2 regions of the Aquabacterium sp. NJ1 genome follow, and region 2 is predicted to be linked to the other one. Evidence: predicted binding sites of a transcription regulator. Region 2 holds the regulator's gene; the other holds the start of a gene.
What was found. The regulator HrcA, encoded in region 2, represses chaperone genes, less so after heat shock. The targets are predictions, from matches to a motif close to TTAGCACTCNNNNNNNNNGAGTGCTAA.
Positions count from the first base shown of each region.

Region 1: groES (co-chaperone GroES) is a predicted target of HrcA. The motif match lies at 2,429-2,455, and genes of this name have one in related genera.

Region 1 covers NZ_JRKM01000001.1:1,665,185-1,672,488, forward strand. The annotation lists gene JY96_RS07075 (RNA pyrophosphohydrolase) at 1-99, shown strand, start outside; gene groL (chaperonin GroEL) at 201-1,847, opposite strand; gene groES (co-chaperone GroES) at 2,031-2,321, opposite strand; gene JY96_RS07090 (hypothetical protein) at 2,647-3,768, shown strand; gene JY96_RS07095 (cyclopropane-fatty-acyl-phospholipid synthase family protein) at 3,797-4,414, opposite strand; gene JY96_RS07100 (zinc ribbon domain-containing protein YjdM) at 4,439-4,780, opposite strand; gene JY96_RS07105 (hypothetical protein) at 4,963-5,649, shown strand; gene JY96_RS07110 (AAA family ATPase) at 5,646-6,896, shown strand; gene JY96_RS07115 (hypothetical protein) at 6,920-7,304, shown strand, end outside.
Region 2 covers NZ_JRKM01000001.1:1,060,114-1,067,417, forward strand. The annotation lists gene JY96_RS04550 (NYN domain-containing protein) at 66-779, opposite strand; gene hrcA (heat-inducible transcriptional repressor HrcA) at 1,473-2,492, opposite strand; gene JY96_RS04560 (NAD kinase) at 2,585-3,487, shown strand; gene recN (DNA repair protein RecN) at 3,489-5,222, shown strand; gene rapZ (RNase adapter RapZ) at 5,281-6,225, shown strand; gene JY96_RS04575 (SDR family oxidoreductase) at 6,230-7,159, opposite strand; gene JY96_RS04580 (NADP-dependent oxidoreductase) at 7,184-7,304, opposite strand, start outside.

The sequences.
Region 1 (7,304 bases), 610 kb from region 2:
GGCAGCAATGGCCGGCGTCTGGATGGCAGCGATCTGGGTGTCGACAACCATGAAGCGGACGACACCAGCACCAGGCTGGTCCAGATCGAATTGAAATGATCATCACCAACGCAAACAGCCCCTGACGGGGCTGTTTGCTTTTGCGTGCTGCGTGCGGTGCAGCAGGTCGAGCGCGGCTTGCACCGCGCTCGCGGCAGGCATTACATGCCCATGCCGCCCATGCCACCCATGCCGCCCATGTCGGGCATGCCACCGGCAGGTGCATCGTCCTTCGGGGCTTCCGAGATCATGCACTCGGTGGTCAGCATCAGCGAAGCCACGGAAGCGGCGTTCTGCAGAGCCGTACGGGTCACCTTCGTGGGGTCCAGGATACCCATTTCGATCATGTCGCCATAGGTGTCGTTGGCAGCGTTGAAGCCGTAGGTGCCCGAACCGTTCAGCACGGCGTTGACGACCACGGAGGGTTCGCCACCGGCGTTGGACACGATTTCGCGCAGGGGGGCTTCGATGGCCTTCAGGACCAGCTTGATACCGGCGTCCTGGTCAGCGTTGTCACCCTTGATGGCGCCAGCAGCTTGCTTGGCACGCAGCAGGGCCACGCCACCACCAGCCACCACGCCTTCTTCCACCGCAGCACGGGTAGCGTGCAGGGCGTCTTCAACGCGGGCCTTCTTTTCCTTCATTTCGACTTCGGTGGCAGCACCCACCTTGATCACGGCCACGCCGCCGGCCAGCTTGGCCACGCGTTCCTGCATCTTTTCACGATCGTAGTCGCTGGTGGCTTCTTCGATCTGGATGCGGATTTGCTTGACGCGGGCTTCGATGTCGGCGGCGGCACCAGCGCCATCGATGATGGTGGTGTTTTCCTTGCCCACTTCGACGCGCTTGGCTTGGCCCAGGTCAGCCAGGGTGACCTTGTCCAGGGCCATGCCGACTTCTTCAGCGATGACCTTGCCGCCCGTCAGGATGGCGATGTCTTCCAGCATGGCCTTGCGGCGGTCGCCGAAGCCAGGAGCCTTCACAGCCACAACCTTCAGGATGCCACGGATGGTGTTCACGACCAAAGTAGCCAGGGCTTCGCCTTCGACTTCTTCAGCAATGATCAGCAGAGGACGGCCAGCCTTGGCGACTTGCTCCAGCGTGGGCAGCAGGTCACGGATGTTGGAGATCTTCTTGTCGTACAGCAGCACGAACGGGTTGTCCAACAGGGCGGCTTGCTTCTCAGGGTTGTTGATGAAGTAAGGCGACAGGTAGCCGCGGTCGAACTGCATGCCTTCGACGACGTCCAGCTCGTTGTTCAGGCTCTTGCCGTCTTCAACGGTGATCACGCCTTCCTTGCCGACCTTGTCCATGGCGTTGGCGATGATCTGGCCGACGTCCGCATCAGAGTTGGCAGAGATGGTGCCGACCTGAGCGATTTCCTTGGTGGTGGTGGTGGGCTTGGACTGCTTCTTCAGCTCGGTGATCAGGGCTGCCACAGCCTTGTCGATACCGCGCTTGAGGTCCATCGGGTTCATGCCGGCGGCCACGTACTTCATGCCTTCGCGCACGATGGCTTGAGCCAGCACGGTGGCGGTGGTGGTGCCGTCACCAGCGTTGTCAGACGTCTTGGAAGCGACTTCCTTGACCATCTGGGCGCCCATGTTCTGGAGCTTGTCCTTCAGTTCGATTTCCTTGGCCACGGACACACCGTCCTTGGTCACGGTGGGGGCGCCGAACGAGCGCTCGAGCACCACGTTGCGACCCTTGGGGCCCAGGGTGACCTTGACGGCGTTCGCCAGGATGTTCACGCCTTCAACCATGCGGTGACGGGCGTCTGCGCCAAAGATGACGTCTTTTGCTGCCATGTGAAATCTCCGAAATCAGTATGTAGGGGGTAGAAACAGCTTCCCTCAACGCTCAGTTGTGGCGGAGGAAAGCGTCGCGAGCGGTTGTCGGGCAAGGCGGACAGCGCGCAGCAACCGGAACGTACTTCTGTACGTGAGGATTGCGAGCACTGCCCAACGCAGCCCGGCGACCGCGCAGTAGCTTTACTTCGCCACAACAGCGAAGAGGTCTTCTTCGCGCATCACCAGCAGCTCTTCGCCATCGACCTTGACGGACTGGCCAGAGTACTTGCCGAACAGGACGCGGTCGCCCACAGCGACGTTCAGGGCGATGAAATCACCCTTGTCATTGCGCTTGCCAGGACCGACGGCGAGCACTTCGCCCTGGTCAGGCTTCTCGGCGGCGGCGTCGGGGAGGACGATGCCCGAAGCGGTCTTGGTTTCTTGTTCCAGGCGCTTGACGATCACGCGATCGTGCAGAGGACGCAGTTTCATGACTTCTCCTGTCTCTTGAGACATCGGTTTGACAAAGGCTCCCAAGTAAGCAATTGCTCACTTGGAAGCGGATACGGAAATTTTCGACACCCGTTGCCAGTGCCTTGTTAGCACTCATGAGTATCGAGTGCTAACGATTATAGGGACGAGATCGGAAGTTTCAAGAGGGGGGCGATAGCTGGCAGGTCAAGTGAATCCGGCGGCGCCTTATTCCCACAATGCGAAACATGCTGAACTGCGTGCTAGATTGACCTCGCTGTGCCGCCAAGGCTGCCCCACCTCGCCGCTTTGATTCGATCAAGACCTTGAGAGCAGGAGAGAAAGCATGTATGCACGAATGACGTACAACGCAGTCACGCACAACAGAAGTCGAGGCGGCTACATGCTCAGCCTCAGGCGCAATGAACCATCTCGCCGCCGGATATGGACATCCGTGACCTCGGTCAAGACCAGCGAGGACGCCGAACGGCAGGTGGCCGCAACCAAACGGTCCGTCACCAAGGATTGCTACTTCAACATCACGGACTTTGGCTCCAACGCTGGCCCGGCCAACGTGGTCGAGCAGATCAAGTTTTTCAAGTCGGTTCCCGGCATTCAGTTCAAGGACTGCAATGTCATTCTCAATGTGGCCAGCTCGGGCGACAACTGGCAGCAACGTCTGGAATTGATCGCCTCGATGTTCGATAGTGGCGACATGCCCAAGTCCTTCATGTTGGTGAAGGGCAGTCAGGGGCTCGCCTTGTCCAGCACCCCCACAGACATCCAGAAGCTGTCGGAACGCTACGCGAACATGTGCGACTGGACGCGCCGCAATGGGTTCGGCCTGACGCTCGTCGCGGACATCAGCGGGCACTCAGGCTATGTCCAGGATCAAGTACGCCGAAAGATCGACCTTGGCGCCACCACGATCAACACACACCCGACGGTGGACCCCTCCCTGGTCACGGCGCAATCGAGAAGTTATCTGGCAGAGACGATCGCCAACTCGGGCCTGGAGATCATCCTGGGGCAGTTGTGTCACACCAAGACCTTGTACACGAACTACAGCCGTGAAGGCCAAGGGCCACGCGTCAACCCAGCCAATGGCGCGGACCTCTACCCGGTCTCGCCCTTGTTGCAAGCGTGTGGCTCGACGGGTGGCTGGGATGCCTTGACTGAGCTGGGGGTTGGCAGTTCGACGGCGCTGTTGAAGCAGCTGGCGCCTCAACAAGTACCGACCAGGAGCTTTCAGTCCCGGATCGGGCTGGGTGTCGACGAGCAGGCCCTGAAGATCGTGGCGACCTTGATTGAGAACGAGCCCATCGACATCACCGAGGCCATGGACCGACTGCTGGGTGACCATGCCCCGGCGCACATTCCGCTGAGCGAGGCCATACTCAGAAGCATGGCCAGAAGGTACACCGAAGGCGCCGATGACACTGAATTCCAGTCGCCTGACAAGTTCTGAGCGCGGCCAGGCACCACGCCTGCGGTCTTTAACGCCTCACCAGCTGCAACGCCAGTTCATGCCCCACGGGCAGCTTGGGGTGCAGCACCTGGTCATAAGGCGGCTTGGGCCAGACCCAGCTTGACTCGGGAAACAGCACCCGCATGGCGTTGATGTCGCAGTGGTAAGGCGGCCCTTCGATGAGGCCTTCTTGCGTTGCAGCGGGGCGCGGCATCTGCATGAACAGGGCAAACAGGGTGCCGCCTGGCCGCACCCAGCTTGCCAGTTGCGCCGCGTAACGCAACCAGTTGTCAGGGTGGATGGCGCACAGGCAGGTCTGCTCGTAGACCGCATCAACGGGCTGTTCGGGTGTGTAGCTCAGCACGTCGGCCTGCTCGATGCGGGCTGTCACGCCGGCCAACTCGCAGTTGGCCCTGGCGCCTTCAACGGCGGCGGGTGTGTAGTCCAGCCCCGTCACGTCAAAGCCGCGTCGGGCCAGTTCGACCACTTCCCAGCCGTTGCCGCAACCGGGCACGGCGATGCGGCAGGGCTGCAGCTGGCCCTTGTCCAGCCAGGCCAGCAACTGGGCGCTCGGGGCGCCGCGATCCCAGCCTGTTTGCTTGCTTTCGAAGCGGGCTTGCCAGAACTCGGTGGTCGGGCCTGTCATGGTGCGGGGCTCCTGAAGCGGCGTTCAAGCCTTCTTGACGAACTCGGTCTTGAGCTGCATCGGGCCGAAGCCGTCGATCTTGCAGTCGATGTCGTGGTCGCCGTCGATCAGGCGGATGTTCTTGACCTTGGTGCCCACCTTCACGACCGAGGACGAGCCTTTGATCTTGAGGTCCTTGATCAGGGTGACGCTGTCGCCATCCTGCAGCACGTTGCCGTGGGCGTCCTTCCAGACGCGGGCCTCGGCGGCAGCTTCAACCGGCGCGAGGGCGCTCCACTCGTGCGCGCAATCCGGGCAGATGAACATGTCGCCGTCCTGGTAGGTGTATTCGGACTGGCATTTCGGGCAAGACGGCAGGGTGCTCATGGGAATTCCTCTTCTATGGTCGGGCGAAAGTCTAACTTGCCCCTTGCCCAGGCCGCGGCACCTGGCTTTACGCTTCTTTTCAGAGCACCCACTGAAAGGCACTTAACATTTGTCCCATGCCTGTATGGGAGAGGCAGACGCCACGCGCGTGAACAACCACACCGCCGTTTGGCCCTGTCACGATGAACCGCCAACCTTTGCCACAGGTAGCTGACCAAAGAGCCACACCGCAAAGCACACCCAGGCCCAAGTATCAGGCCCCGGTCACGCTGCTCAAGGCCACGCTCGTGGCGGCTTCCCTGACTGCGGCGCTGACCACCTGGTCGGTATGGGGGCGCGACTGGACCTACGGCATCAACACGACGGGCTCGGATCAGGTCAGTGCCGACGAATCGGACGCCCGTTTTGAAAATTACCTCAAGGCGCCCCTCGTGGTCTTGAGTCAGGTTGATCAACAAGACTGGCCAAAGGCGCTCGACAGCATGAACCTGCCCGACACACAGCGCAGGAATTTGCAGGCCGATCTGATGCCGGCGCCGCTTGCGCCACCGGCAGATGTCCAGGCCATGCCAGCCGTTCAACCAGGCCATGAAATCAAGCTCGTGTGGTTGACTTTGTGGGACACCGACAATGAAGACGGTGATGCCGTCACGGTTCAGAGCGCGGGTTACGCCAGAACCATCACCTTGACCAAGCAAGCCATCACGCTGGCCATCCCGGTGCTGCGCGACACCCCGATCAAGATCAAAGGGGTCCGCGATGGTGAAGGCGGCGGCATCACCGTGGGTGTGGCCTCCGGCAGCGCCCTGGCCTCCTTCCCCATCATGAGCACAGGGCAAGTCCTGGCTTTGCGAGCACGCCTGCCATGACGCGCGCACTGACTGCCCTGGCCACCCGCGTCATGCCACTGGCCTTCGTGGCCATGGCGATGGTCTCGGTATCGCAGTTCTGGATTCAGCATGGGCCCAAGCAAAGCACCATAGCTGCTTTTTACGACAGATCCATCGACACGATGCAGCAGCACGCCTGGGTGGTTCTGGCTTTGACAGGCCTGTTCTGGGCCGTGGCCATTGCAGGTTGGCTACATGAAAAAAACAGACCGCCCCTGCGCATCGAAAATGGAGGACTGCTGATGGATATCCTGGACAGATTGACCAATCGCCAAGTGCTTGAGAACAAGATTGCCGAAGAGCCTCAAGCCATCGTCATCGACTCCGACAAGCTGGCCAACGCGCTCAAGAGCAAGGTGATCGGCCAGGATGCAGTGTGTGAGGACATGGCCCAGCAGATCCGCCGAAGGCTGGCGCTCAAGCAGCGGGGCAAACCCGTGGGGATCTTCATGCTCGCAGGCCCGCCCGGCACGGGCAAGAGTTACTTGGCCAAGTGCCTGGCAACCGAACTGCAAAAGAAGCTGTTCCATTTCGACATGACGCAGTTCTCCTCGGGCGCCTATGCAGCAAGCCAGTTGTTTGGTGCGGCCAAGGGCTACGTCGGCTCAGACACTTATGGCAAGTTGACGGCCGCCTTGCGTGACACGCCGGATGCGGTCATCTTGCTCGATGAGTTCGAGAAGGCCCATTCCGAAGTGCACAAGAACTTCCTGACGGCGTGGAACGACGGCTTTGTCACCGAGGCCTCTGATGGCAAGCAGATTTCGTCGACCGAAGCCATCTTCGTGTTGACCACGAACGCCGCCACCGATGCCCTTCAGGCCTTGAGCGAAACCTACGCCAACGATGTGGACGAGTTGCGCCGCAGCTCCATCAACGCGCTGCACGAGGCGGGTTTCGCGCCTGAAGTACTCAACCGCATTGACCGCGTCTTTGTTTTCAAACCGCTGTCGGGTCTGGACATTGCACGGGTTACCGCACTTGAGATCGAAGTCATGATCAAAGGTTATGACCTGGACATTGCCGAAGGTGGGATCGACCCGGACATTCTGTTTGACATGATGAAGCGCCAGCAGCGCCTGGGTATGGGCGCGTCCTCACGTGACTTGCTGCGTGCAGTCGAAGAATCGATTGCCGACACGCTGATTTCGGCCAAACAGAAGGGCTACAAGACGGTCAAGCTGGTGGCCCGCGATGGCGTGGTCAAGGCAGAAGCGGCGCAGTGATGGGGCTGGTGGACCCACAAAACTTGCGCGCTTTCAAAGCGCTCTGGCGGCGCGCACCGCTGTGGCAGTTCTGCATGATGTCGGCGGCACTGGGGACCTTGCTGTGCGTGACGATACCTTTGTCGCACCCCCCATCGATCTCGCCGCCCCCAGCCAAGTTGCTGGACGACGGCAATTACACCGGAACCGGTGCGGGCCATCTGGCGTCCGCCCCACCCAGGCCCAGTGCACCGCCGGACTTGGCTTCCCCCGGTACCGTCAAGCCGCTGCCCCCCACCGCTCCCCCGCCAACACAGCACACCGTTCAGACCGCCTCACTGTCCATGGTCAAGGCCGGCCAGGACGACGCCAAACCCAATGCCTCCGGGCTCAGCGATGAACTGATGGGCCGACGCTTCAAACATGCCC
Region 2 (7,304 bases):
GACAAGGCCGATCTGGACTTTGACCAAAGCCCCCTTCCTTCCTTTGCTGAATGACCGAACGGCCATCACTTGAGGCGAATGGCAAGGTGGGTGAAGCCAGACACGTCCGTGTTTTCCTTGACCTCAAGATAAGTCTGCTTGCGAACAAGCTCACTCAACTTTGTGCATCCGTAGAGGCGCGTGTCAAACGCCGGATTGTTTTTGGCGATGTGTGAACCCACGGCTGAGAGCGCCCCCCAGCCGCTGTCGCGGGAAATCGCTGCCAAGGCCTGAGTAAAGGCTTCTTTCAGATCTGGAATGTCATCCACCGTCGGCCGACCTTCGGTCGCAGGCGACGCTGATCGCAGTACCTCGAAGTAGATAAACCTGTCGCACGCTGCGCGGAAGGCCTCTGGCGTCTTTTGCTCACCGAGCCCATACACGAGCTTGCCAGCCTCCCGCATGCGGGTAGCCAGGCGTGTGAAATCGCTGTCCGATGACACCAAGCAAAAGCCGTCGACGTTACCGGCATAGAGCAGATCCATGGCATCGATGATCAACGACGCATCGGTGGCGTTTTTGCTCTTGGTGTAGGCGAACTGCTGAATGGGCTGTATCGCATGCCGATGCAACTGATCTTTCCAGCCCACCAGGTTCTGGGTTGTCCAGTCGCCGTAAGCCCGCTTGACCGTGGCGATGCCGAATTTGGCAATCTCTTCCAGCAATGGCTTGATCATGGCTGCCGATGCATTGTCGGCATCGATCAACACGGCAAGCCGGGCGGTGTCGGTGGTGCTCAATTCAATCCCCTATTTGTCCGGCCCTCAGCCTAACCGGGAAGGCGCCCCCCGGGCCACCCGGGTGGGTTGCCGACAACATTCGCCTACCGAGACTGGGACACCCCAGCCCAGGCAGGGCACCACTGAGCCCCACGTGCAACTCGTCAAGCAATCCAGATTGCGTGGAAGCCATAACCTCCAGCCTTCGCCGTCACAACTTGTTGACGCAGGCCTAGGGAACGCGAACGTTGCGCAGCGGCCTGGCCAAGCTTCGCCGGATAGTGCTTGATGCGAATATCAACCAAGGCCACCTGCGTACAGAGCCTGGGGCCGAAAAGCGGGGGAGTGGTAGGCCGTGTTGGACTTGAACCAACGACCAAAGGATTCCGGTTTGTGTCCATTTCTGGACTCCCTGGACTATGCCTTCGCCATGGGCCAAAAGGCCTGAAGGCGGGCGCCGTCTAGTCTCTACACCTTCCCGGTGTTCCGGGCTTGGCTCGGCATTGCCTTGTGCCTTGCGGCCGTCAGGTTTCACCGAATTTGACGCCATTCACGCACCCGGTTTCCCTGGGTGGTGCACAACTTTCGCTATGAGTCCTCTGCTCTAACCAACTGAGCTAACGGCCCACTCGGCGGCGATTCTACCTTGAGCCAGCACGCCCGAGACCGTTGCGCCCCGCCCGTTCACAGCGCGCAGCCAGCCCCAGTCAAAACTTATTTCTGACTCAGCACATTGGTCACCAACCGGGAGGTGATGTCCACAATCTCGATCATGCGGTCGTAGGCCATGCGGGTGGGGCCGATGACGCCCAGCGTGCCGACCACCTGGCCGTTGATCTCATAAGGCGCCGACACGACGGACAGCTCCTCGAAGGGCACGATCTGGCTTTCGCCGCCAATGTAGATGCGCACGCCCTCGGCCCGGCTGGAGCCGTCGAGCAGGCGCATGAGCTGGGTCTTTTGCTCGAACAGGTCGAACATGCGGCGCAGCGAACCCAGGTCGTTGGAGAAGTCCTGCACGGTCAGCAGGTTGCGCTCGCCGGACACGACCAGTTGGTCCGAGTTCTCGGCCATGACCTCGCCGCCGGCCTGCACGGCCTGCTGCATCAAAGTGGCGATGTCGCTGCGCAGCTGGTCCACCTCGCGCTTGAGGCGTTCGCGCATTTCATCGATGCTCAAGCCCGAGTAATGCGCGTTGAGGATGTTGCTGGCCTCCACCAGTTGGGACTGGCTGTAGTCCTGCGCGGTGAAAATGACGCGGTTCTGCACGTCACCATCGGGCGCCACCAGGATCACCAGCACGCGCTTGTCACCCAGGCGCAGGAATTCGATGTGCTGGAACATGGACGCCTTGCGCGGCGCCGTGACCACGCCCACGAACTGCGACAGGCTGGAGAGCATCTGCGCGGCACTGGCGATCACGCGCTGGGGCTGGTCGGGCTGGAGCTGGTCGCGCGCCTCGGCACCCAGGGTATCCAGGGTCACGGGGCGCGACGTGAGCATGGTGTCCACGAACAGGCGGTAGCCCTTGGGCGTGGGCACGCGGCCGGCCGAGGTGTGCGGGCTGACGATCAGGCCCAACTCTTCCAGATCGGCCATCACGTTTCGGATGGTGGCAGCGGACAGGTCCAGGCCCGAGGCGCGCGAAAGCGTACGCGAGCCGACGGGTTGACCGTCGGCGATGTACCGCTCAACCAGCGCTTTCAACAGAATCTTGGCTCGATCATCCAGCATGTCTGGGCATTTTAGTTTGAGCTGTCAAACCTGCCAGCCCCACTCTAGGGGCCCGTCCTTTTTTGACACCCTCGTGTGGTGTAATTCCTCGCATGTCGAGTCTGCCATCTTGTCGTTTCCGCCACGCCGCCCTCGTCGGCAAATACCAGGCCCGCGGCATCCGCCCGGTGCTGGAGGACGTGGCCCATATCCTGGCGCGCGCCGGGCTCGACGTGTCGCTGGAGCGTGAAACGGCCCAGAACACCGGCATGACGGAATACCCGCCCCTGACGATCAAGGAAATTGGCAAGCAATGTGACCTGGCCGTGGTGCTGGGTGGCGACGGCACCATGCTGGCCATCGCGCGCGAGCTGGCGCCGTTCAACATCCCGCTGATCGGCATCAACCAGGGCCGCCTGGGTTTCATCACCGACATCCAGCTGAAAGACATCGCCACCGCCCTGCCCTCGATCCTGGCCGGTCAATATGAAGAAGAGCAGCGCGCCATGCTGGAAGGCGCCGTGCTGCGCCCGATGCGCGGCGCCGGCTTTGAAACCATCTACGACGGCTACGCCATCAACGAGGTGGTGGTGAGCCGTGGCGCCACGGCCAGCATGGTCGAGCTGCGCGCAGAGATCGACGGCCAGTTCGTGGCCAACTACCGCGCCGACGGCCTGATCGTGGCCTCGCCCACGGGCTCGACGGCTTACGCCTTGTCGGCCGGCGGCCCGATCATGCACCCCGGCCTGGGTGGCTGGGTCATCGTGCCGATTGCCTCGCACACCATGTCCAACCGGCCCCTGGTCGTGTCGGACGACGTGACCATCACCATCGAGATCGTGGCCGGCCGCGACGCCAGCATGAACTTCGACATGCAAAGCCTGGCCAGCCTGCTGCACGGCGACCGCGTCACCGTGCGCCGTTCGCCGCACAAGGTGCGCTTCCTGCACCCCAAGGGCTGGAACTACTACGCGACCCTGCGCCGCAAGCTGCGCTGGAACGAAGGAGTCAGTTGAGATGTTGCGCCGCCTGACACTGCGCGATTTCGTCATCGTCACCAGCCTGGAGGTGGACCTCGGCGGTGGCTTCACGGCCCTGACCGGCGAAACCGGCGCGGGCAAATCCATCCTGATCGACGCGCTGCAACTGGCGCTGGGCAGCCGGGGGGATTCGGGCGTGGTACGCGAAGGTGCCGCCCGCGCTGACATCACCGCCGAGTTCGACCCCTCATCCGAACTGGCCGCCCGCCTGGCCCCCTGGCTGGAAGAAGCCGGCTTCGACAACCTGGAAGCCGGCGCGCCCCTGCTGCTGCGCCGCGTGGTCGATGCCCAGGGCAAGAGCCGCGCCTGGATCAATGGCAGCACGGCCACCGTGTCGCAACTGCGCGAGCTGGGTGAGCACCTGGTGGACATCCACGGCCAGCACGCCTGGCAAAGCCTGACCCGTGCCGATTCGGTGCGCGCCCTGGTGGATGCGCAAGCCGGTGTGGACACGCCCGCGCTGCAACAAGCCTGGGCCGCTCGCCGCGAGGCCCAGCGCCGCCTGGACGAAGCCCGCAGCAAACAGGCCGACCTGGACCGCGAGCGCGAGCGCCTGCAGTGGCAGATCACCGAGCTGGACAAGCTTGGGCCTCAGGCCGACGAGTGGGACACGCTCAACGCCGAGCACCAGCGCCTGAGCCACGGCCAGGCCATCCTGGATGCGGCGCGAATGGCGCTGGGCGCCGTGTCTGAAGCCGACAGCAATGCCGAGTCGCTCACCTCGCGCGCCATTGACGCGCTGGAAGAGGTGGCTGGCGTGGAGCCGAACCTGGCCAACGCCCTGGAAGTGCTGCGCGAAGCGCAAGCCCAGCTGCAGGACGCCGCCCACAGCCTCAACAGCGCGCTGCACCACACCGAGCTGGACCCGGATCGCCTGGCCGAGCTGGACAACCGCATGTCGGCCTGGATGAGCCTGTCGCGCCGCTACCGCCGCCCTGCCCCCGAGCTGCCCGCGCTGCTGCAAAGCTGGCGCGCAGAGCTCGCCGAGCTGGACGCTGCTGCCGATCTGGACGCGCTGGAACGTGAGGCCCAACGTGCGCACAAGGCCTGGCTGGACGTGGCCAAGGCCGTGTCCAAACAACGCGCGCAAGCCGCACCGGCCATGGCCCAAGCCGTGACCGAGGCCATGCAGGACCTGGGCATGGCCGGCGGCCGTTTCGAAGTGGCCCTGGTCAAGCAGGATGAGCCTCAGGCTTATGGCCTGGAGAACATCGAGTTCCTGGTGGCGGGCCATGCGGGCAGCACGCCGCGCCCGCTGGGCAAGGTGGCATCGGGCGGCGAGCTGTCTCGACTGGCCTTGGCCATCGCGGTGACCACCTCGCAGCGTGCGGACGAAACCGCGCAGGTCGGTACCCTGATCTTCGACGAAATCGATTCGGGCGTGGGCGGTGCGGTGGCCGACACCGTGGGCCTGCTGATGCAGCGCCTGGGCCGCGAACGCCAGGTGATGGCCGTGACCCACCTGGCCCAGGTGGCCGCGTGTGCGCACCAGCACCTGGTCGTGTCCAAGGCCTTGAGCAACGGCCAGACCGCCAGCGACATCCGCGAAGTGCAAGCCGACGCGCGCGTGCACGAAGTGGCCCGCATGCTGGGTGGCGCCATCACCGACACCAGCCGTGCGCATGCACAAGCCATGCTGCAAACGGCCAGCAAGGCCGACAAGGCCAACGCGACCAACAAGGCGCGGCCGGCACGCAAGGAAGCAGCATGAGCGCCGCACGGCCGCCCGAAGGCGCTCGCACCGCAGTGCGCAGCACGGAGGTTTCCAAATGACCCCATTGGACATCGTCCTGCTGACGGGCATCTCAGGCTCCGGCAAGTCCGTGGCGCTCAATGCGCTGGAGGACGCCGGCTACTTCTGCGTCGACAACCTGCCGCCCGAGCTGCTGCGCGGCATGATCGACTTGGAAAACAAGCGCCCGCCGGAGCTCAAGCGCCGCGTGGCCGTGTCGGTGGACGTGCGCAGCGCGCATTCGCTGCCCAACCTCACGCCCATGCTGAGCGATCTGCGCAAGGAAGGCCACTCGGTGCGCGCGGTGTTCCTCGACGCCAGCACGGACGCCCTGGTACGGCGCTTCTCGGAAACGCGCCGCCCGCACCCGCTGTCACAAGTGGCGAAGGCCCCCAAGCCCGAGCACGACGACAAGGCCGAGCCACGCCGCCGCGCCTCGGACAAGTTCAGCGACAACGACTCCACCGAGCAGGCTCTGATCGACGCCATCAACCTGGAGCGCGAGCTGCTCAGCCCGCTGCGCGACTTCTCGACGGTGATCGACACCTCGCTGCTGCGCCCGGCGCAACTGCGCACCTGGATCCGTAACATCGTGCAGGCCGCCCCCTCGCGCCTGACGCTGGTGTTCGAGTCCTTCGCCTACAAGCACGGCGTGCCCATGGACGCCGACTTCGTGTTCGACGTGCGCATGCTGCCCAACCCCTTCTACCTGAAGGAACTCAAGCCGCTCACCGGCCGCGACCAGCCCGTGATCGACTACCTCGCCGCACAGCCTGAATCAGCCGAGCTGCTCACGCAGATCGAAGCCTTCCTCTTGCGCTGGCTGCCTGCTTTGGAAGGCGACCAGCGCAGCTACGTGACGGTGGCCCTGGGCTGCACCGGCGGCCAGCACCGCTCGGTGTACTGCGTCGAGCAACTGGTGCAGCGCTTCGCACCACGTGGCGTGGTGCTGGCGCGGCATCGCGAGCAGGACGCGAAGTAAGCGATCAGCCTTCCTTGGCCATCGCGTCGCGCAAGGCCTGACGCAACTGCTGGCCGATCTCCGGCTTGCCCGAGAACGGGTCGGTCGGGTTACGGCCCTGCACCACATCTTCCAGACGCGTCTGCACCATGCCCAGTGCTTGCGGGTGGGTGTAGATGTAGAACTGGCCGGCTTCGATCGCCTTGTAGACCAGCTCGGCCGTATCCGTGGCCGTGACCTTGCCCGAGGTGACCGCCTTGGTGCTCATGGCCTGCGCGATCATCTGGCTGGGCGTGGGTTTGCCTTCGCTGCGCAGCTCGGCGGGGCGGTTGCGATGCGACTGGTGGATGCCGGTGGGCACGAAGTACGGACACAGCACCGAGGCGTGCACCTGCTCGGTCACCAGGGCCAGGTCCTGGTACAGCGTCTCGGACAGGCTCACCACCGCGTGCTTGCTGACGTTGTAGGCGCCCATATTGGGCGAGTTCAGCAGGCCGGCCATCGAGGCCACGTTGACCATGTGGCCCTGGTAGCTCGGGTCCTTGCGGGCAGCGGCCAGCATCAGTGGCGTGAAGATGCGCATGCCGTGGACCACGCCAAACAGGTTGACGCCCAGCACCCATTCCCAGTCGCGCTGGGTGTGCTCCCAGATCAGGCCGCCGTGGGCCACGCCCGCGTTGTTGATGACGATGTGCGGCGCACCGAAGCGCTCCATGCACATGTCGGCCAAGGCCTGGATGTCCTCGGCACGTGAGACGTCACCGCGCAAGGCGGCCACCTTCGCACCCGTGGCGCTGAGCTCTGCCACGGCCGCATCCAAGGCATCCTGCTGCACGTCGGTCAGCACGAGGTTCAAGCCACGCTTGGCGCCCAGGCGCGCCAGTTCCAGGCCAAAGCCGCTGCCTGCGCCGGTGATCACGGCCGTCTGGCCTGCTTGCAATTTCAAGTTCGACATCTTCTTGTCCTGCTGTGTGGGGGATCAGATCAGTTTGACCAGCTGTTTGCCGAAGTTCTTGCCCTTGAGCAAGCCCAGGAAGGCCTCAGGTGCGCTGGCGATGCCCTGAGCCACGGATTCGCGGAATTTCATCTTGCCGGTGGCC